DNA from 3 places in the Streptomyces sp. NPDC032940 genome. Region 3 is predicted to be linked to each of the others. Evidence: predicted binding sites of a transcription regulator. Region 3 holds the regulator's gene; each other region holds the start of a gene.
What was found. Region 3 encodes HrcA, which represses chaperone genes, less so after heat shock. Its sites were predicted from a motif close to TTNGCACTCNGNNNNNCNGAGTGCNAA; they were not measured.

Region 1: a site for HrcA is predicted at 2,343-2,369, ahead of groES (co-chaperone GroES). Genes of this name have one in related genera too.
Region 2: a site for HrcA is predicted at 1,299-1,325, ahead of groL (chaperonin GroEL). Genes of this name have one in related genera too.

Annotation. Positions count from the first base shown of each region.
Region 1 is NZ_JBEZVJ010000001.1:413,089-419,925, forward strand. Features, by position in the region: gene groL (chaperonin GroEL) at 143-1,768, opposite strand; gene groES (co-chaperone GroES) at 1,888-2,196, opposite strand; gene AB0E77_RS01855 (polysaccharide deacetylase family protein) at 2,548-3,246, opposite strand; gene AB0E77_RS01860 (polysaccharide deacetylase family protein) at 3,243-4,193, opposite strand; gene AB0E77_RS01865 (class I SAM-dependent methyltransferase) at 4,284-5,489, shown strand; gene AB0E77_RS01870 (RNA polymerase sigma factor) at 5,597-6,837, opposite strand, start outside.
Region 2 is NZ_JBEZVJ010000003.1:141,413-148,249, reverse strand. Features, by position in the region: gene groL (chaperonin GroEL) at 1-1,135, opposite strand, end outside; gene AB0E77_RS05655 (cold-shock protein) at 1,465-1,668, opposite strand; gene AB0E77_RS05650 (MoaD/ThiS family protein) at 2,055-2,330, opposite strand; gene thrC (threonine synthase) at 2,327-3,619, opposite strand; SAM riboswitch class I at 3,638-3,800, opposite strand; gene AB0E77_RS05640 (glucosyl-3-phosphoglycerate synthase) at 3,943-4,887, shown strand; gene AB0E77_RS05635 (hypothetical protein) at 4,891-5,559, opposite strand; gene AB0E77_RS05630 (trehalose-6-phosphate synthase) at 5,712-6,837, shown strand, end outside.
Region 3 is NZ_JBEZVJ010000013.1:81,663-88,499, reverse strand. Features, by position in the region: gene AB0E77_RS18260 (16S rRNA (uracil(1498)-N(3))-methyltransferase) at 1-634, opposite strand, end outside; gene AB0E77_RS18255 (nitronate monooxygenase) at 631-1,716, opposite strand; gene dnaJ (molecular chaperone DnaJ) at 1,816-2,952, opposite strand; gene hrcA (heat-inducible transcriptional repressor HrcA) at 2,953-3,969, opposite strand; gene AB0E77_RS18240 (MBL fold metallo-hydrolase) at 4,133-4,861, shown strand; gene AB0E77_RS18235 (DUF3097 domain-containing protein) at 4,896-5,696, shown strand; gene hemW (radical SAM family heme chaperone HemW) at 5,896-6,837, opposite strand, start outside.

The sequences.
Region 1 (6,837 bases), on a different contig from region 3:
GAGGGGTGCGGGGAACTGCGCGACCAACCACGACGGCACCGCACCCGGCACGAGACCCGACGGGACGGGCGCCGCCCCCGCCGGAGAAGCAGCGGTGCCCGGCCCCCCGCAGGGGACCGGGCACCGTTCAGCTCAGCTCAGCTCAGTGGGCGTGGCCGTGGCTGTGGCCCGCGGCGGCCGGCTCTTCCTCTTCCTTCTTCTCGACGACCAGGGTCTCGGTCGTCAGCAGGAGGGAGGCGATGGACGCGGCGTTCTCCAGGGCGGAGCGGGTGACCTTGACCGGGTCGATGACGCCGGCCTTGACCAGGTCGCCGTACTCGCCGGTCGCGGCGTTGTAGCCGTTGCCCTTCTCGAGCTCCGCCACCTTGGAGACGATGACGTAGCCCTCGAGGCCGGCGTTCTCGGCGATCCAGCGCAGCGGCTCGACGGCGGCCTTGCGGACGACCGACACACCGGTGGCCTCGTCGCCGGTCTTGTCGAGGTTGCCCTCGAGGACCTTGACGGCGTGGACCAGGGCGGAGCCACCACCGGAGACGATGCCCTCCTCGACCGCGGCGCGGGTCGCGGAGATGGCGTCCTCCAGACGGTGCTTGCGCTCCTTCAGCTCCACCTCGGTGGCGGCGCCGACCTTGATCACGCACACGCCGCCGGCCAGCTTCGCGAGGCGCTCCTGGAGCTTCTCGCGGTCCCAGTCGGAGTCCGTGTTCTCGATCTCGGCCTTGATCTGGGCGATGCGGCCCTCGACCTCGTCGCGCTTGCCGGCACCGTCGACGATCGTGGTGTCGTCCTTGGTGACGGTGACGCGGCGGGCGGTGCCGAGCACGTCCAGGCCGACCTGGTCGAGCTTGAGGCCGACCTCCTCGGAGATGACGGTGGCGCCGGTGAGGACGGCCATGTCCTGCAGCATCGCCTTGCGGCGGTCACCGAAGCCGGGGGCCTTGACGGCCACCGCGTTGAAGGTGCCGCGGATCTTGTTGACGACGAGGGTGGAGAGCGCCTCGCCCTCGAGGTCCTCGGCGATGATCAGCAGCGGCTTGGAGGCACCGGCCTGGATGACCTTCTCCAGCAGCGGCAGCAGGTCCGCGATGGAGGAGATCTTGCCCTGGTTGATGAGGATGTAGGGGTCCTCGAGGACGGCCTCCATGCGCTCCTGGTCCGTCACGAAGTACGGCGACAGGTAGCCCTTGTCGAAGGCCATGCCCTCGGTGAAGTCCAGCTCCAGACCGAAGGTGTTGGACTCCTCGACGGTGATGACACCGTCCTTGCCGACCTTGTCCATGGCCTCGGCGATGAGCTCGCCGACCTGCTGGTCCTGGGCGGACAGCGCGGCCACGGCGGCGATGTCGGACTTCTCGTCGATCGGGCGGGCCGTGGCGAGGAGGTCGTCGGAGACGGCCTTGACGGCCGCGTCGATGCCCTTCTTCAGCAGCGCCGGGGAGGCACCGGCGGCGACGTTCTTCAGGCCCTCGCGGACCAGGGCCTGGGCCAGGACGGTGGCGGTGGTGGTGCCGTCACCCGCGATGTCGTTGGTCTTGGTCGCCACCTCCTTCACCAGCTGGGCACCGAGGTTCTCGTACGGGTCCTCGATCTCGACCTCGCGGGCGATCGTGACACCGTCGTTGGTGATGGTGGGGGCGCCGAACTTCTTGTCGATGACGACGTTGCGGCCCTTGGGGCCGATCGTCACCTTCACCGTGTCGGCGAGCTTGTTGACGCCGCGCTCGAGGGCGCGACGGGCGTCCTCGTCGAACTTCAGGATCTTCGCCATGGGAGCGTGAGCCCTCTTCCGGAAATCTTGGGGTTATACGGCACTGCGCCCCCGACGCCCGGCTTTTTATGGTCGCGGGAGCCAGGGGCGCAGCTGTGAAGCAAGGTGCTTCGGGTGAACTACTTCTCGACGATCGCGAGGACGTCGCGAGCCGAGAGGACGAGGTACTCCTCGCCGTTGTACTTCACCTCGGTGCCGCCGTACTTGCTGTAGAGCACGACGTCGCCGACGGTGACGTCGAGCGGAAGACGGTTGCCGTCCTCGAAGCGGCCCGGGCCCACGGCCAGGACGACGCCCTCCTGGGGCTTCTCCTTGGCGGTGTCCGGAATGACCAGGCCCGAAGCCGTGGTCTGCTCGGCGTCGAGCGGCTGGACCACGATGCGGTCCTCGAGCGGCTTGATGGCAACCTTGGAGCTGGCGGTCGTCACGATCCGACCTCCCCCTTCGGAGATCTCACGGGGTTAACTGTCTGAGGTGGCGACCAGGTCGATCCGTCGTCGCGGGTGCCGGACCTGCCCGTCGCTTTGTTGGCACTCTCCAGGGGGGAGTGCCAGAGCCGAGACTATGACCGCGATTAGCACTCGGTCAAGCGGAGTGCCAATGCCTGCGGCGCGTCGGGGGACTTTCTTGGGTGAGCGCCGGGTTTTCGGCGCACCCGGGTGGGTGTGGGCCGTGCTGGGAGCTGCCGCCCCCCAGGCCCCCGCTTCGGCCTGGACGGCCTCGTCCTCGAACGCCGGACGGGCTGAAAAGCCTCACCCAGCCGGACGGGCTGAAACAGCTCACCCCACGTGGTCCTCCAAGCGGCCCACCCGCAGGTTCCGCTTCTCCAGTTGCCGCAGCAGTTCCTCCGTGTGGTCCGGGGCCGTGACCGAGATGATGTCGCCGGGGCGCAGCTCGGGCGCGCCGCGGGTACAGGTCAGGGTGCCGTCGGCGGTCAGTTCGGCGCGCCACAGGACGACGGCCGTGACGCCGCAGTCGGCGGCGGCGCGCAGGGTCGTCGGGTCGTAGCGGCCGAAGGGCGGGCGGAACAGGCGTGGGCGGACACCGAAGCGGGCGTGGAGCTTGGTCTGCTGGCCGCAGATCTCGGCGCGCTGGCCGGCGTAGGGCAGGCCGCGCAGGGAGCGGTGGTCGAGGGTGTGGTTCTGCAGGCTCGCGCCGACCGAGCGCAGCCGGGCGAAGTGGCCGTACGCCGGTCCGGCCACGGTGTCGGTGAGGAACAGGGTGACCGGGAGCCGTCGTTCGCCGAGCAGGGCGGTGAGGCGGGGGTCCCGGCCGGCGCCGTCGTCGTAGGTGAGGAAGACGACCCGGTCCGTGGTACGGACGTGGTCCAGGACGGGTGGCGGTGCGTGCTCCTGTCCGCCCGCGCGGGCCGGTTTCCCCGTCGTGGGGTGGCCGGACGGGCCGGCGAACTGGGCGCAGCCGGTGAGCAGTACGGCGGCCAGGGCGGCCCCGGCCGGCCGGAACCGCCCCCGCGTCACAGGTAGTCCTCCAGCCGGGCCACCGCGTACCCCTGGGCGGTGATCCGGTTCAGGAAGCGGCGGACCATGTCCGTCATCGTGCCGTCCCAGTCGTTCCGGCCCCGGAAGTGGGTGAGGACGATGTCGCCCGGGTGGATGTCCCGGTCCCACTCGCGGTACTCCCAGTGGTCGACGTAGACCTCCTCGTTCCAGATCGGCGCGTACTCGATGCCGCAGGACTTGGCGGCGCGCAGGGTGTCCTGGTTGTAGTTGCCGAAGGGCGGGCGGAAGAGGGTGGGGCGCTTTCCGTAGCGCTTCTCCATGACGTCCTGCATGCCGCAGATCTCGTGCTTCTGCTGCTCGTAGGTCAGGCCCGGGAGGTAGGGGTGGGTCAGGGTGTGGTTGTTGAGGGTGACGCCGCGGGCCTGCATCTTCTCGAAGTACCCGTAGTCGTCCTTGATCTCGTCGTCGGTGAGGAACACCGTGTACGGGATGCTCAGCTCGCTCATCATCCGCAGGAACGCCGGGTCCTTCTCGGCGCCGTCGTCGATGGTGAGGAAGACGATCTTCTCCTCGGTGGGGACCGTGGTGAAGACCGGCGGGAGGTCCTCCTGTCCGTCCACCTCGAAGCCCTCCCGCGCCGTGATCTCCGGCTTCTTCTCCGGGGGCGGCGGGGCGGCCAGCGGGACCTCCTCGAGGTTCCAGCGCCGGGCGGCGGCGACCCGGGCGGCCTGTGCCGCGCGCAGCTTGGACGCGTGGCTGTCGAGCGCGTGGGCCGGGGGCGCCTTCGCGGGCTGCTGGCCGGGGGCGCCCCGCACGCCGGACGGGCCCTGTGCGCAGGCGGAGGCGAGGGCGGCGACGAGGAGCACGGCGAGGCCGCCGCGCACCCGGGTCCCCGGAGAGGCACCGGAAGCCACCCGGGACACCCCGCATGCCCGGCTTTTATCATTTTGTACGACTACTCGCATGGTGCCGGATCCTCGCAGCCCCGGGCCTCCCGCCCGGCTCCGACACCGCGCCGGAGGCACACCATCCACCGACTGGCCCACAATGGGCCGGTGAACGACCTCGACGCCCTCCAGTCCCTGCTCACCCCCGAAGGCCGCGCCCTGCTCGACGAGGTCCGCGACACCGACCCCGCGCGGGAGTTGGCCGTGGCGACCCGGCTGCGCCGCGACCACCCGGCCGGGCTGGTGTCGGCGGCGCTCGGGCAGGCGCGGCTGCGGCAGCGGGCGGTGGCGAAGTTCGGGGCCGGGGACGCCGGGCGGATGTTCTTCACGCCGAACGGGGTCGAGCAGTCGACCCGGGCGAGCGTGGCGGCGTACCGGGCAGGACGCTTCCAGGAGCTGGGCGTCACCTGCGTCGCCGACCTGTGCTGCGGGATCGGCGGCGACGCGGTCGCGCTGGCCCGCGCGGGCATCCGGGTCCTGGCCGTCGACCGCGACCCGGCCACGGCGGCCGCGGCCCGGGCGAACGCCGAGGCGCTGGGGCTCGGCGAGCTGATCGAGGTCCGCGAGGCCGACGTCACGGAGGTGGACACGGCCGGGTACGACGCCGTGTTCGTGGACCCGGCGCGGCGTGGCGGACGGGGCCGGATCTTCGATCCCGAGGCGTACTCGCCGCCACTGTCCTGGGCGGTTCAGGCCGCCCGTACGGCGTCCCGTGCCGCCGCACTGAAGGTGGCGCCCGGCATCCCGCACGAGGCGGTGCCACAGGACGCCGAGGCCGAGTGGATCTCCGACGGCGGGGACGTGAAGGAGGCGGTGCTGTGGTTCGGCACCGCGCCGGGGGCGGTCCGGGCGACGCTGCTGCCGGGCCCCCGCACGCTGCTCGGGACCGGCCTGCCCGACCCGGAGGTCCGCACGCCCGGCCGGTACCTGTACGAGCCGGACGGTGCCGTCATCCGGGCCCATCTGGTCGCCGAGGTCGCCGAACAGGTCGGCGGCGGGCTGCTCGACGCGACCATCGCCTACGTCACCGCGGACGAGCTGCTGCCGACGCCGTACGCCACGGCGTACGAGATCACCGACCGGATGCCCTTCAACGTCAAGAAGCTCAAGGCGCTGCTGCGGGAGCGCCGGGTCGGCAATCTGACGGTGAAGAAGCGCGGCTCGGCGGTCGAGCCGGAGGAGCTGCGCAAGAAGGTCAAGCCCGAGGGTCCGAACGCCGCCACGGTGTTCATGACCCGGGTCGCGGGGGCGCCGACGATGCTGATCGGGCATCCGGTGCGTGCGGCCTCCGGCGGATCGGGCCGCGCGACGTGAACGGCGTCTGACCGGCGCGGGTGTGCGGGGGCGGGGTGTCCCCGTGCGGCGTCGTCGGGACCTCGTGCGCCCCGCGTCCTGGGCGGGGCCGCCGGGCCACGGCGGTCTCAGCCGCACTCCTCCGCGCGGCGCGCGAGCAGTTCGCGTTCCCGTTCGTTGCGGGCCAGGGACGCGGCCCGTTCGAACTCCGCGCGGGCCTCGGCCGTGCGGCCCAGGCGCAGCAGGAGGTCGCCGCGGACGCTGGGCAGCAGGTGGTAGCCGCGCAGGGCCGGTTCGGCGGCGAGGGCGTCGACGAGGGCGAGCGCCGGGGCCGGGCCCTCGGCCATCGACACGGCGACCGCGCGGTTGAGTTCGACCACCGGCGACGGGGCGCGGGCCGCGAGCAGGCCGTACAGCGTGGCGATGCGCGGCCAGTCCGTCTCCTCGTAGGTGTAGGCGAGGGCGTGGCACGCGGCGATGGCGGCCTGGAGCGCGTACGGGCCCGGGGCACCGGCGGTGTGGGCGTTCGCCCGGTCGAGGGCGGTGATGCCGCGGGCGATGAGCATGCGGTTCCAGCGGCGCCGGTCCTGGTCCTTGAGCAGGACGGGGGCACCGTCGGGACCCGTGCGGGCGGCCGTGCGGGACGCCTGGAACTCGAGCAGCGCGGTCAGCCCGTGCACCTCGGGCTCCTTCGGCATCAGGGCGGACAGCACGCGGGCCAGGCGCAGCGCGTCCTCGCACAGGCCGGGCCGCAGCCAGTCGTCGCCGGCGGTGGCCGCGTAGCCCTCGTTGAAGATCAGGTAGATGACCTCCAGGACCGAGCCGAGCCGGGCCGCCCGGTCAGGCCCGTACGGCACCTCGAAGGCGATGTTCCGGGTCGCCAGCGTCCGTTTGGCGCGCACGATGCGCTGTGCGACCGTCGGCTCCGGCGCCAGGACGGCGCGGGCGATCTCGGCGGTGGTCAGGCCGCCCAGCAGGCGCAGGGTCAGGGCGATGCGGGCCTCGGCGGACAGCACCGGGTGGCAGGCCGTGAAGACGAGCCGCAGCAGGTCGTCGTCGATGCCGTCCGGGTCGGCGGGCTCCTCGGGCGGTGCGGTGACGGGCAGGTCCCGGCCGATCTCGGCCAGCTTGCGGGCGTAGGTCTCCCGGCGCCGGACCAGGTCGACGGCGCGGCGCCGGGCGGTGGTCGTCAGCCAGGCGCCCGGCTTGTCGGGCACCCCGTCGCGGGGCCACTGCTCCAGGGCCGCGACCAGCGCGTCCTGTGCGATCTCCTCGGCGATGCCGACGTCCCGGACGACACGGGTGACGCCGGCGATCACGCGGGGGTACTCCAGCCGGAAGACGGTCTCGATCGCCTCCGTGGCCCGGT
Region 2 (6,837 bases), on a different contig from region 3:
CCTTGATGACGGCCACGCCGCCGGCCAGCTTCGCCAGACGCTCCTGGAGCTTCTCGCGGTCGTAGTCCGAGTCGCTGTTCTCGATCTCGGCGCGGATCTGGTTGACCCGGCCCTGGACCTGCTCGGCGGAGCCGGCGCCGTCCACGATCGTGGTCTCGTCCTTGGTGATGACGACCTTGCGCGCCTTGCCCAGCAGGTCGAGGGAGGCGTTCTCGAGCTTGAGACCGACCTCCTCGGAGATGACCTCGCCGCCGGTGAGGATGGCGATGTCGCCGAGCATGGCCTTGCGGCGGTCGCCGAAGCCCGGGGCCTTGACGGCGACGGACTTGAAGGTGCCGCGGATCTTGTTGACGACCAGGGTCGACAGGGCCTCGCCCTCGACGTCCTCGGCGATGATCAGCAGCGGCTTGCCCGACTGCATGACCTTCTCCAGGAGCGGCAGCAGGTCCTTGACGTTGCCGATCTTGGAGTTGGCGATGAGGATGTACGGGTCGTCGAGCGACGCCTCCATCCGCTCCATGTCGGTGGCGAAGTACGCCGAGATGTAGCCCTTGTCGAAGCGCATACCCTCGGTGAGCTCCAGCTCCAGACCGAAGGTCTGGGACTCCTCGACGGTGATGACGCCTTCCTTGCCGACCTTGTCCATGGCCTCGGCGATGAGCTCGCCGATCTGGGTGTCGGCGGCGGAGATGGAGGCCGTGGAGGCGATCTGCTCCTTGGTCTCGACGTCCTTGGCCTGCTCGAGCAGGGCGGCGGAGACGGCCTCGACGGCCTTCTCGATACCGCGCTTCAGCGCCATCGGGTTGGCACCGGCGGCCACGTTGCGCAGACCCTCGCGCACCAGGGCCTGGGCGAGGACGGTCGCGGTGGTCGTACCGTCACCGGCGACGTCGTCCGTCTTCTTGGCGACTTCCTTGACCAGCTCGGCGCCGATCTTCTCGTACGGGTCCTCGAGCTCGATCTCCTTGGCGATGGAGACACCGTCGTTGGTGATCGTGGGCGCGCCCCACTTCTTCTCGAGGACGACGTTGCGGCCCTTGGGGCCGAGCGTCACCTTGACGGCGTCCGCGAGCTGGTTCATGCCGCGCTCGAGGCCGCGCCGCGCCTCCTCGTCGAACGCGATGATCTTGGCCATGTGAAGTGGTCCCTCCAGGACTGGGGGTGATTCCTTCGGACCGCGCCCGCGCCCGCGACGGACGGCTCGCCGGCCTCGTGGGTTCCTTCCCCACCCGGCCCGCGGGCCTCACCGACCCGGTCCTTCGTTGTCACTCTCACCTTCAGAGTGCTAACGCCAATGATTAGCACTCGGCCCTGTCGAGTGCAAGCGCCTCGGGACATCGACGCCCCGGCTCAGCCACCCGCGAACACCCGGGGGCCTACCGGGCCCGGACAGGCCGAAGGGCCCGTACCCGGCCGGGTACGGGCCCTTCGGAGAAGACCGTTGGCTTGCGGTGGCCGCACGTCTCAGGCGCTGAGGCGAACCATGTCGGCCTGCGGGCCCTTCTGACCCTGCGAGATCTCGAACTCGACCCGCTGGCCTTCTTCGAGGGTGCGGTAGCCGTCCATCTGAATCGCGCTGTAGTGGACGAAAACATCCGCACCACCGTCGACCGCGATGAAGCCGTACCCCTTCTCCGCGTTGAACCACTTGACGGTGCCCTGAGCCATGCCTAACTCCCCTATTACTGGCCCTTGCACAGATCCGCACTTCGCGGATCCGGGTCAGACCTCACCCCCCAATGGGTGGGGGCGTGCGCCGGAACGCGTCGACCGCGGCTGAATGTATCTGTCCAACTGCCGTCTGCAACAGGTCAATCGGACGAGAAATCTGGACGCAGCCGGTCCGGAATGTGGCGAGAATTCGCCTGAATTCGGGTCAAGTCGGGCTACACAAAGTCCACAAAAGCCGCGAAATACGCCCACAGTTTGGCTATTTCTTGTCGGGCGAGCGGGAGCGTGTTCCCCAACTCTACCGCGCTCAATCCAATGGAATCGCCCCCTCCGCTTCTATTGCGGAGGGGGCAATGCGCACTACCGGGAGTAGGAGGCTCCGGTCAGCCGCCCGCGACGGCCGGAATGATGGAGACGCCGGCGCCGTCCGGCGTCGCCGTCTGAAGGCCCTGCTCGAAGCGGACGTCGTCGTCGTTGACGTAGACGTTGACGAAGCGGCGGAGCTTGCCCTGGTCGTCCAGGACACGCGCGGCGATCCCGGTGTGGTTCTTCTCCAGGTCCGAGATGACCTCGGCGAGGGTCGCCCCCTCGGCGGCGACCTCGGCCTGCCCGCCGGTGTAGGTGCGCAGGATGGTCGGGATGCGAACGGTCACGCTCATGCGAGGCCAGCCTCTCGGAAGGAGTCCAGGTTGGGGCGGATCGTCGCGGTGAGGCCGGTGCCGGCCACCGCGTCGAGGGTCTTGAGGCCGTCGCCGGTGTTCAGCACGACGGTCGTGAGCGACGGGTCCAGGACGCCGTTCTCGATCAGCTTCTTCGTGACGCCCACCGTCACACCGCCCGCGGTCTCCGCGAAGATGCCCTCCGTGCGGGCGAGCAGCTTGATCGCGTCGACGACCTGTCCGTCGGTCACGTCCTCCACCGCGCCGCCGGTGCGGCGGGCGATGTCGAGGACGTAGGGGCCGTCGGCCGGGTTGCCGATGGCCAGCGACTTGGCGATGGTGTTCGGCTTCTGCGGGCGGACCACGTCGTGCCCGGCCTTGTACGCGGTGGACACCGGCGAGCAGCCCTCGGCCTGCGCGCCGAAGATCTTGTACGGCTTGTCCTCGACCAGGCCGAGCTTGATCAGCTCCTGCAGTCCCTTGTCGATCTTCGTCAGCTGGGAGCCGGACGCGATCGGCACGACGAGCTGGTCGGGCAGCTGCCAGCCGAGCTGCTCGCAGATCTCGTACGCGAGGGTCTTGGAGCCCTCGGCGTAGTACGGCCGCAGGTTGACGTTGACGAAGCCCCAGCCCTCGCCGGCCGGGTCGCCGATCAGCTCGGAGCAGAAGCGGTTCACGTCGTCGTAGTTGCCCTCGATGCCGACGAGTTCACCGCCGTAGACGGCGGCCATGACGACCTTGCCCTGCTCCAGGTCGTGCGGGATGAACACGCAGGAGCGGAAGCCGGCCCGCGCGGCGGCGGCGCCGACGGCACCGGCGAGGTTGCCGGTGGAGGAGCAGGACAGGGTGGTGAAGCCGAAGGCGCGGGCGGCCTCCAGGGCCTGGGCGACGACGCGGTCCTTGAAGGAGTGCGTCGGGTTGCCCGAGTCGTCCTTGACGTACAGACCGCCGGTGACGCCGAGTTCGCGGGCCAGGTTGTCGGCCTTGACCAGCTTGGTCCAGCCCGGGTTGATGTTCGGCTTGGTCGCGACGTCCGCCGGGACGGGCAGCAGGGGCGCGTAGCGCCAGATGTTCGCGGGGCCCGCTTCGATCCGCTTGCGCAGTTCCTCGGTGTCGTAGGCCGAGAAGTCGTAGGCGATCTCCAGCGGGCCGAAACACTCCTCGCAGGCGAAGACCGGACCGAGGGGCACGCGGTGGCCGCACTCGCGGCAGGAGAGGGCGGCGGCGGGGCCGAGGTCCACGGTGGAGGGGGAAGCGGTGGTGTCGGTTGCGACAGTCTGCACAGCCATGTGAGGCGAGGCCCTTTCTCCTCATCTTCCTCACGACGCATCTCGCCGTGAGACGGATTTGGCACCTTCCCTAGCCGGGAGCCTCGCGCTGCGATCGACGGTGACCGGCGATCTGCGAGAACCGACTGGAGGGTTGCCGGGGCTTCATCGGGCCGTATCCCTCTGCCCCTCTGGATGAGCGGTATGTGGTTGTTCTGCGGTGGTTCACACGGTGACCCCGGCATGCGCCGGTCATCCGCGTTGTTCAAGACTGTAACCGAAGGCCACGACAGTTGAGATAGTCGTCCGTACCGCGAGATGGATCACAAAGGAGCCCACCGACCGTGCTGGAAGAAGTCGAGCGCTGGCTTGGCGCACGCTCCTGGTCCGTGGCAGACCGCACGCTTCCGCAGATCATGGCCGCCAAGCGCGCCACGGGGCAGTCGGTCAGCGTCGTGCTGCCCGCGCTCGACGAGGAGGCCACCGTCGGCGACATCGTCACGGTGATCCGCCGTGAGCTGATGCACCGGGTGCCGCTCGTCGACGAGCTCGTGGTCGTGGACTCCGGCTCGACCGACGCCACGGCGGCGGTGGCCCGCGCGGCGGGGGCGCGCGTCGTGCACCGCGACGAGATACTCCCCCGCATCCCGGCCGTGCCCGGCAAGGGCGAGGTGCTGTGGCGCTCGCTGCTGGTCACCGGCGGCGACGTCGTCTGCTTCGTCGACGCCGACCTGCGCGAGTTCTCCGCGGACTTCGTCTCCGGCATCGTGGGCCCACTGCTCACCGACCCGGAGGTCCACCTCGTCAAGGCGATGTACGACCGCCCGCTCGACGCCGCCCCGGGCGAGGGCGGCCGGGTCACCGAGCTGATGGCCCGACCGCTGCTGAATCTGCACTGGCCCCGGCTGGCGGGCTTCGTCCAGCCGCTGGGCGGTGAGTACGCGGCCCGCCGCTCCCTGCTGGAACGGCTCCCCTTCCCCGTCGGTTACGGCGTCGAGCTGGGGATGCTGGTCGACTCCCTGCACCTGGTGGGCCTGGACGCGCTCGCCCAGGTCGACGTCGGGGTGCGCCGGCACCGGCACCAGGACGGCCGGGCGCTGGGCCGGATGTCCGCCGCGATCTACCGCACCGCCCAGCTCCGGCTGGCCCGCGGCCATCTGCTCCGGCCGGCCCTCACCCAGTTCGAGCGGGGCATCGACGGCTTCGAGCCCCGCACCTACGCCGTGGACACCGAGGAGCGCCCCCCGATGGCGGAGATCGCGGAGTACGCGTCCCGCCGGGTGGCCTGAGCGTCAGCCGGCGACACCGTCCGACCAGCGCCACCTGCCGCCGGAGTCCAGCGAACAGGTCAGGTACTCGCCGCCGCGGCCGTGGGTGCTCAGGCCGTGGTGCTTGTTCGCGCAGAACTGCCCGTCGGCGTAGCAGTTGCCCGCGGGACTCATCAGCTCGCAGGCGCCGCTCCCGGTGCCGCCGCTGCCGCCGGTGTCCCGGGTCTTCTCCGGCGCGGGCGGGGTGGGCGTCGGGGTGTGCAGCAGGCGCCCGGCGCAGTCACGGCCGTCGCGCGGGACGGTGAAGGTCACGTCGCCGGGTCCGCCGGTCTGTTCGCAGACCTTCTCGCCCGCGCCCCAGGAGGCGGCGGTGCGGCCGGTGCCCTGGAGCCGGACGACGTAGCGGACCCCCGCCTTCTCCGCCGCCGCGACGGCCGGCCCGATCGTGCCGCCGCTGAGGTCGGGCAGCGTGGCCGGGGTGGGGGTCGGCGTGGGCGCCGGGGTCTCGGTGGAGGGGGCCGCCTCGGGGGTCGGGCTGTCGCCCGGTGTGGCGGTGGCCGTCACGGCCGTGGGCCGCTCGTCCGCCGTCGCGGCGGCGTCGCCGTCGCCGCAGCCGGCCAGGACCAGCGCGGATGCGGCCATCAGTGCCGCGGTCGCGGCGAACCCCCGTATGCGCGCCTGTCGCCAGTACATGGGCACGGAACGCCCACCCCCCAGATGGTTGAAATGTACACTGCACATACTCAACCCGTTCACATCTTCCACACAAGTGACGTGACCGAATCGCCGCCGAGGGGACGTCAGGACACGTTTGAGGTTTTCGGGGCCGGGCTAGGTTGAGGCGTATGGCTTCAAGCTTCGGTGCTGCTCAGGTGCTGGTCGCCTCCAATCGGGGGCCCGTCTCGTACGAGGTGCGGGAGGACGGTTCGCTGCATGCCAAACGGGGCGGCGGCGGACTGGTCTCCGGACTGTCGGCCATCGGGCCGGACGCGGACGCGCTGTGGGTCTGCTCCGCGCTCGGCGACGGCGACCGCGAGGCGGTGCGGCGCGGGATCGGCGAGGACGGCGTGCGCATGCTGGACGTCCCGGCCGACGTGCACGCGGACGCGTACAACGGGATCGCCAACTCGGTGCTGTGGTTCGTGCACCACATGCTGTACCAGACGCCCCTGGAGCCCGTCTTCGACGCGGAGTTCCGGCGCCGGTGGGCGTCCTACGAGGCCTACAACCGGGCCTTCGCCGAGGCGCTGGCCGAGGAGGCCGCCGAGGGCGCGGTCGCCATCGTGCAGGACTACCACCTGGTGCTGGTCCCGGGGATGCTGCGGGAGCTGCGCCCGGACCTGCGCATCGGCCACTTCTCGCACACGCCGTGGGCGCCGGTCGACTACTTCCGGATGCTGCCGGACGACATCGCCGAGCAGGTGCTGCGCGGCATGCTCGGCGCCGACCGGCTCGGGTTCCTCACCCGGCGCTGGGCCGACGCGTTCACCGCCTGCTGCGAGGCGCTGGTGGGCGGGCTCGGCGGCACGGAGATCGGCGTGCACGGGCTCGGCGCGGACGCGGACTTCCTGCGGAAGCGGTCGCACGAGGCCGACGTGGACGAGCGGATGGCGGCGCTGCGTCAGGAGATCGGCGAGGGGCGCCGGACCATCGTCCGGGTGGACCGCACCGAGCTGTCCAAGAACATCGTGCGGGGCCTGCTGGCGTACCGGCGTCTGCTCGCCGACCGGCCCGAGTGGCGGGAGCGGGTCGTGCACGTCGCGTTCGCCTACCCGTCGCGCCAGGACCTCGCCGTCTACCGGGACTACACGGCCGAGGTGCAGCGGGTCGCCGAGGAGATCAACGCCGAGTTCGGGACGGCCGCGTGGACGCCGGTCGTGCTGCACGTGAAGGACGACTTCGCGCGCTCGCTGGCCGCGTACCGTTTGGCGGACGTGGCGCTGGTCAACCCCATCCGGGACGGGATGAACC
Region 3 (6,837 bases):
GGGCCAGCTCCTCCGGGGACACGCCGCCTTCGGGCCCGACGACCAGCACGATGTCGCCGGAGGCGGGGAGTTCGGCGGCGGCCAGCGGCTCCTCGCCGCTCTCGTGGAGCACGGCGGCGAAGGCCGCGTCGGCCAGAAGTGACGCAACCTGCCTGCTGCTCGCCGCGTCCGCGACGTCGGGGAAGCGGACCCGGCGGGACTGCTTGCCGGCCTCCCGGGCCGTCGCCCGCCACTTGCCGAGCGCCTTCAGGCCCCGGTCGCCCTTCCACTGCGTGATGCAGCGGGACGCCGCCCACGGCACGATCGCGTCGACCCCGACCTCGGTCATCGTCTCGACGGCCAGCTCACCGCGGTCGCCCTTGGGCAGGGCCTGGACGACGGTGACACGGGGCTGCTCGGCGGGCTCCTCGCGCACGCTCTCCAGGCCGGTGACGACCAGGCGGTCCTTGCCCTCGGCGGCCTTCACCACGCCCTCGGCCCAGCGTCCGCGCCCATCGGTGAGGACGACGTCCTCCCCGGCCCGCAGCCGCTTCACGGAGACGGCGTGCCGTCCCTCGGGGCCGTCCAGGACGTACTCACCGCCGGGCAGGTCCTCCGGCCGGAGCGCGTCGACCACGAACACCGGAGCCGTCATCGGCCCGCACCTCCCGTCATGTACGGCGACAACGCCGTACCGACGGACGCGAGTTCGGCGACGAGCACCTCCACGAGCTGCCCCGCGGGCAGCTCCCGGGCCAGCCGGTGGCCCTGCCCCGCCCACAGCGCCATGCCCTGCGCGTCACCGGCCTTCGCCGCGGCCTTGCGCAGCGGCGAGGTGAGGTGGTGCACCTCGGGGTAGGCGGCGGGGGCGTACGGGCCGTGCTCGCGCAGGAAGCGGTTGACCAGGCCGCGGGCGGGGCGGCCGGAGAAGGCGCGGGTCAGTTCGGTGCGGACGAACAGCGGGTTGGTCAGCGCCTCCTTGTGCAGGGCGTGCGCCCCGGACTCGGTGGTGGCGAGGAAGGCGGTGCCGAGCTGGGCCGCGCTCGCGCCGGCCGCGAGGACCGCGGCGATCTGGGCGCCGCGCATGATGCCGCCGGCGGCGACGACGGGCAGGCTCACCGCCTCCCGGATCTGGGCGACCAGCGACAGCAGCCCGATCCCGGCGCCGCCGGTCTCCGGGTGGTCGCGGTGGGTGCCCTGGTGTCCGCCGGCCTCGACGCCCTGGGCGATCACCGCGTCGGCGCCGGACCGCTCGACGGCCCGGGCCTCGTCGGCGGTGGTCGCCGTGACCAGGGTGAACGTGCCGACGCGGTGGAGCGAGTCGACGACCTCGCGGCTCGGCACCCCGAAGTGGAAGGAGACCACGGGCACCGGGTTGTCCAGCAGCACCGCGAGCTTGGTGTCGTAGCCGTCGTCCCGGCCGCAGTCGGGGTCGCCCAGCTCGGTCTCGTACCAGGCGGCCTCGCCGGCCAGCTGATGGGCGTAGACGCCGACGGCCGCGGGGTCGGCCGACTCCGGCTGCGGCATGAACAGGTTGACGCCGAAGGGGCGTGAGGTCAGCCCCCGCAGCTGCTTGATCTCCTGGTACATGCCGTCCGCCGTCTTGTACCCGGCGGCCAGGAACCCCAGCCCTCCCGCCTCGCAGACCGCGGCGGCGAGCTGCGGCACGGAGACGCCGCCCGCCATGGGCGCCTGCACGATCGGCTGGGGGAAGAGATCGGTCAGTGCGGAGGACATGAGCGCATGTTGTCACGTCCTCCGCACAAGTCCGAATCCGGGCTTCCGTCGGCACAGGCCAGGAGCATCAGCCCACGAAGCCCTGCCGGCGTCCCCGTGTCAGCGCCCGTTGAAAGCGTCCTTCAACCGCGAGAACAGCCCCTGCTGCCCCGGCTGGAACTGGCCCTGGGGCCGTTCCTCGCCGCGGAGCTTGGCCAGCTCGCGCAGGACGCGTTCCTGCTCGGGGTCGAGCTTGGTCGGGGTGGTGACCTCGACGTGGACGACGAGGTCGCCCCGGCCGCCGCCGCGCAGGTGGGTGACGCCGCGCCCGTGCAGCGGGATCGACTGGCCGGACTGGGTGCCCGGGCGGATGTCGACCTCCTCCATGCCGTCGAGCGTCTCCAGCGGCACCTTCGTGCCGAGGGCCGCCGCCGTCATCGGGATGGTGACCGTGCAGTGCAGGTCGTCGCCGCGCCGCTGGAAGGTGGAGTGCGGCAGCTCGTGGATCTCGACGTACAGGTCGCCGGCGGGGCCGCCGCCGGGGCCGACCTCGCCCTCGCCCGCGAGCTGGATCCGCGTGCCGTTGTCCACACCGGCCGGGATCTTCACGGTCAGGGTGCGCCGCGAGCGGACCCGGCCGTCGCCCGCGCACTCGGGGCACGGGGTCGGGACGACGGTGCCGAAGCCCTGGCACTGCGGGCAGGGCCGGGAGGTCATGACCTGGCCCAGGAAGGACCGGGTGACCTGCGAGACCTCACCGCGACCGCGGCACATGTCACACGTCTGCGCCGAGGTGCCGGGCGCCGCGCCCTCGCCGTTGCAGGTGTTGCAGACGACCGCCGTGTCGACCTGGATGTCCTTGGTCGTCCCGAAGGCCGCCTCGTCCAGCTCGACCTCGATGCGGATCATCGCGTCCTGGCCCCGGCGGGTGCGCGAGCGCGGACCGCGCTGCGACGCCGTGCCGAAGAACGCGTCCATGATGTCCGAGAAGTTCCCGAAGCCCCCCGCGCCGAAGCCGCCCGCGCCACCGCCGCCGGCCTGCGAGAGGGGGTCGCCGCCGAGGTCGTAGACCTGCTTCTTCTGCGGGTCCGACAGCACCTCGTAGGCGGCGTTGATCTCCTTGAACCGCTCCTGGGTCTTCGGATCGGGGTTGACGTCCGGGTGCAGCTCGCGGGCGAGCCTCCGGAACGCCTTCTTGATCTCGTCCTGGGACGCGTCGCGGCGTACGCCGAGTACGGCGTAGTAGTCCGTGGCCACCTACGACTCCGCCAGGATCTGTCCGACGTACCGTGCCACTGCGCGTACCGCTCCCATCGTTCCCGGGTAGTCCATGCGGGTCGGTCCGACCACGCCGAGCTTGGCAACCGCCTCGCCGCCCGAACCGTAGCCCACCGACACGACGGACGTGGAGTTGAGTCCTTCGTGGGCGTTCTCATGACCGATACGGACGGTCACGCCCGGATCCTTCGCCTCGCCGAGCAGCTTGAGGAGCACGACCTGCTCCTCCAGCGCCTCCAGCACCGGCCGGATCATGAGGGGGAAGTCGTGCCCGAAGCGGGTGAGATTGGCGGTGCCGCCGATCATCAGCCGCTCCTCGTTCTCCTCGACCAGTGTCTCCAGCAGGGTGGAGAGCACGGTGGAGACCGTACCGCGGTCCTCGGCCTCGAAGGCCTCCGGAAGATCCTCGACCAGGCCCGGCACGTCCGAGAAGCGACGGCCGGCGACCCGGCTGTTGAGCCTCGCCCGCAGATCCGCGAGGGACGCCTCACCGAAGGGCGCCGGGCAGTCGACCATGCGCTGCTCGACCCGCCCGGTGTCCGTGATCAGCACGAGCATCAGGCGCGCGGGCGCCAGGGAGAGCAGCTCCACGTGCCGCACGGTCGAGCGGGTCAGCGAGGGGTACTGAACGACGGCGACCTGCCGGGTGAGCTGCGCGAGCAGCCGCACCGTGCGGGCCACCACGTCGTCGAGGTCGACGGCGCCCTCCAGGAAGTTCTGGATGGCACGCCGCTCCGGCGCGGTCATCGGCTTGACGCCGGCCAGCTTGTCGACGAAGAGCCGGTAGCCCTTGTCGGTCGGGATGCGCCCCGCGCTGGTGTGCGGCTGCGCGATGAACCCCTCGTCCTCCAGGGCCGCCATGTCGTTGCGCACGGTGGCCGGGGAGACGCCGAGGTTGTGCCGCTCGGTGAGGGCCTTGGAGCCGACGGGCTCCTCGGTGCCGACGTAGTCCTGGACGATGGCGCGCAGCACCTTCAGCCTGCGTTCACTGAGCATCGCGCACACCTCCAGAAGTTGTCCGCCCGGTGTTCCTCCTGGCACTCACCGTGTACGAGTGCCAGACTTCCCCGGCCCAGTGTACGGCCGTGGGGTACGCCCCCGGCAAGGCCGGGGCACCGCCGTCGTGCCCCGGAGGCGTACAGGCCCTACCGTCGCCGTTGTGACGGTGACTTGGGAAGACCTGGGGTGGGAGCGGCTGGCGGCCGGGGTGGGGCGGTGCCGCCTGCCGGGGTGGGACTGCACGGCCGGGCTGGTCGTCGGCGCCGACGCGGCGCTGGCGGTCGACGCCGGCTCGAGCCTCGGCGAGGGCGCGCGGTTGCGCGTGGCGGCGCAGCAGCTCGCCGGGCACCGTGTGACGCATCTCGCGCTGACCCACCCGCACTTCGACCACGTCCTCGGCGCCCCGGCCTTCGCGGGCGCCGAGGTCTTCGGCGCGGTGGGCACGGCCGCGGTGCTGGCGGGCGCCGGCCGGGAGGCGCTGCGGGCGGACGCGGTGGCCGAGGGCCTGGACGCCGGGCTCGCGGAGGAGGCCGTGGACGCCCTCGTCGCGGTGCGCCACGAGGTGTGCGGCGAGTGGACGCTCGACCTGGGCGGCGGCCGGCAGGTGCTGCTGGCCAACGTGGGCCCCGGGCACACCGGTCACGACCTCGCGGTCCTGGTGCCGGGCGACCCGGAGACCGTGTTCTGCGGGGACCTGGTCGAGGAGTCCGGCGAGCCGCAGGCGGGCCCCGACGCCGTACCGTCGCGGTGGCCGGCGGCGCTGGACCGGCTGCTCGAACTGGGCGGCGAGGACGCGCTGTACGTACCCGGTCACGGAGCGGTGGTGGACGCGGCGTTCGTGCGGGCCCAACGGGACGCGCTGGCCGCGCGGTTCGGCGTGTCGCGTTGATCGTCGCGCGGGCGTTCCTCGTATCGTCGGCAGAATGCGCCAGTACTCCGCCGACCTGACCCCGCCGTGGAAGAAGCCGCAGCCGGTGCCCGAGGTCCCGGCCGACCCCGGTCTGGTGGTCGAGGAGCCCGGCACCGGATTCTGCGGCGCGGTGATCCGCTGCGAGGCGGGCACGGTGACGCTGGAGGACCGCTTCGGCAAGCACCGGGTGTTCCCGATGGAGCCGCGCGGGTTCCTGCTGGAGGGCCGTGCGGTGACCCTGGTGCGGCCCGCCGCGGGCCCGGCTCGTCCCACCCGTACGGCGTCCGGTTCGGTGGCCGTCCCCGGCGCACGCGCGCGCGTGGCCCGCGCCGGGCGCATCTACGTCGAGGGACGGCACGACGCCGAGCTGGTCGAGAAGGTGTGGGGCGACGACCTGCGCATCGAGGGCGTCGTCGTGGAGTACCTGGAGGGCGTGGACGACCTCCCGTCGATCGTCGCCGACTTCGCCCCCGGCCCGGACGCCAGGCTGGGCGTGCTGGTGGACCACCTGGTGCCGGGTTCGAAGGAGTGGCGCATCGCGGAGGCGGTGACGAGCGAGCACGCACTGGTGGTGGGGCACCCCTACATCGACGTCTGGGAGGCGGTGAAGCCGTCGTCGCTGGGCATCGAGGCGTGGCCGCGGGTGCCGCGGGGGCAGGACTGGAAGACGGGGGTGTGCCGGGCGCTGGGCTGGCCGGCGGACAACACGGGTGCGGTGTGGCAGGCCATCCTGGCCAAGGTCGGCTCTTACAAGGACCTGCGGCCGGAGCTGCTGGGACGGGTCGAGGAACTGATCGACTTCGTGACGACCTGAGGATCTCGCCCCCGCCACCCCTTCCCGTCCCGACCCGGGGGCTCCGCCCCCGGACCCCCGCTCCTCAAACGCCGGAGGGGCTGATTTCAGCCCGTCCGGCGTTTGAGGACGAGGCCGTTCAGGCCGAAGCGGGGGTCTGGGGGCGCAGCCCCCAGGGTCGGGAACGGGAAGGGGCGGCGGGGGCGAGAACAGACCCGGGTCAGTCCACCAGGTCCCGCACCACCGCGTCCGCCAGCAGCCGTCCGCGCAGGGTGAGGACCGCGCGGCCGTCGTCGTACGGGCCCCGGTCCAGCAGTCCCTCGGACAGGGCCCGCCGGGACGCGGCGAGGCCGGCGTCCCGCAGCAGCGACAGCGGGACGCCCTCCCGCAGCCGCAGCTCCAGCAGGATCCGCTCCACCCGCCGGTCCTCGTCCGTCAGCACCTCACGCCCGGCCCCCGGCGACCTCCCCGCCGCCAGCGCCCCCGCGTACGCGCCGGGATGCTTCACGTTCCACCACCGCACCCCGCCCACGTGCGAGTGCGCCCCGGGGCCGGCCCCCCACCAGTCGGCGCCCCGCCAGTACAGCTCGTTGTGCAGGCACCGGCCCGCCTCCGAGGTGGCCCAGTTCGACACCTCGTACCAGTCGAAGCCCGCCGCGGAGAGGGTCTCCTCGGCGATCAGGTACCGGTCGGCGTGCACGTCGTCGTCGGTCATCGGGACCTCGCCGCGCCGGATGCGCCGGGCGAGCTGCGTGCCCTCCTCCACGATCAGCGCGTACGCCGAGACGTGGTCGGGTCCCGCGCCCAGCGCCGCGTCCAGCGAGGCCCGCCAGTCGTCATCGGACTCCCCCGGTGTGCCGTAGATCAGGTCGAGGTTGACGTGGTCGAAGCCCGCCGCGCGGGCCTCGGCGACGCACGCCTCGGGACGGCCGGGGGTGTGGGTGCGGTCCAGCACCTTGAGCACGTGCTGCTTCGCGCTCTGCATCCCGAAGGAGATCCGGTTGAAGCCGCCTTCGCGCAGCGTGGCCAGGTACGCCGGGTCGACCGACTCGGGGTTCGCCTCCGTGGTCACCTCCGCGTCCGCCGCCAGCCCGAACTCGTCCCGGATCGCGCCCAGCATCCGCACCAGGTCGCCGGCGGCCAGCAGCGTGGGCGTGCCGCC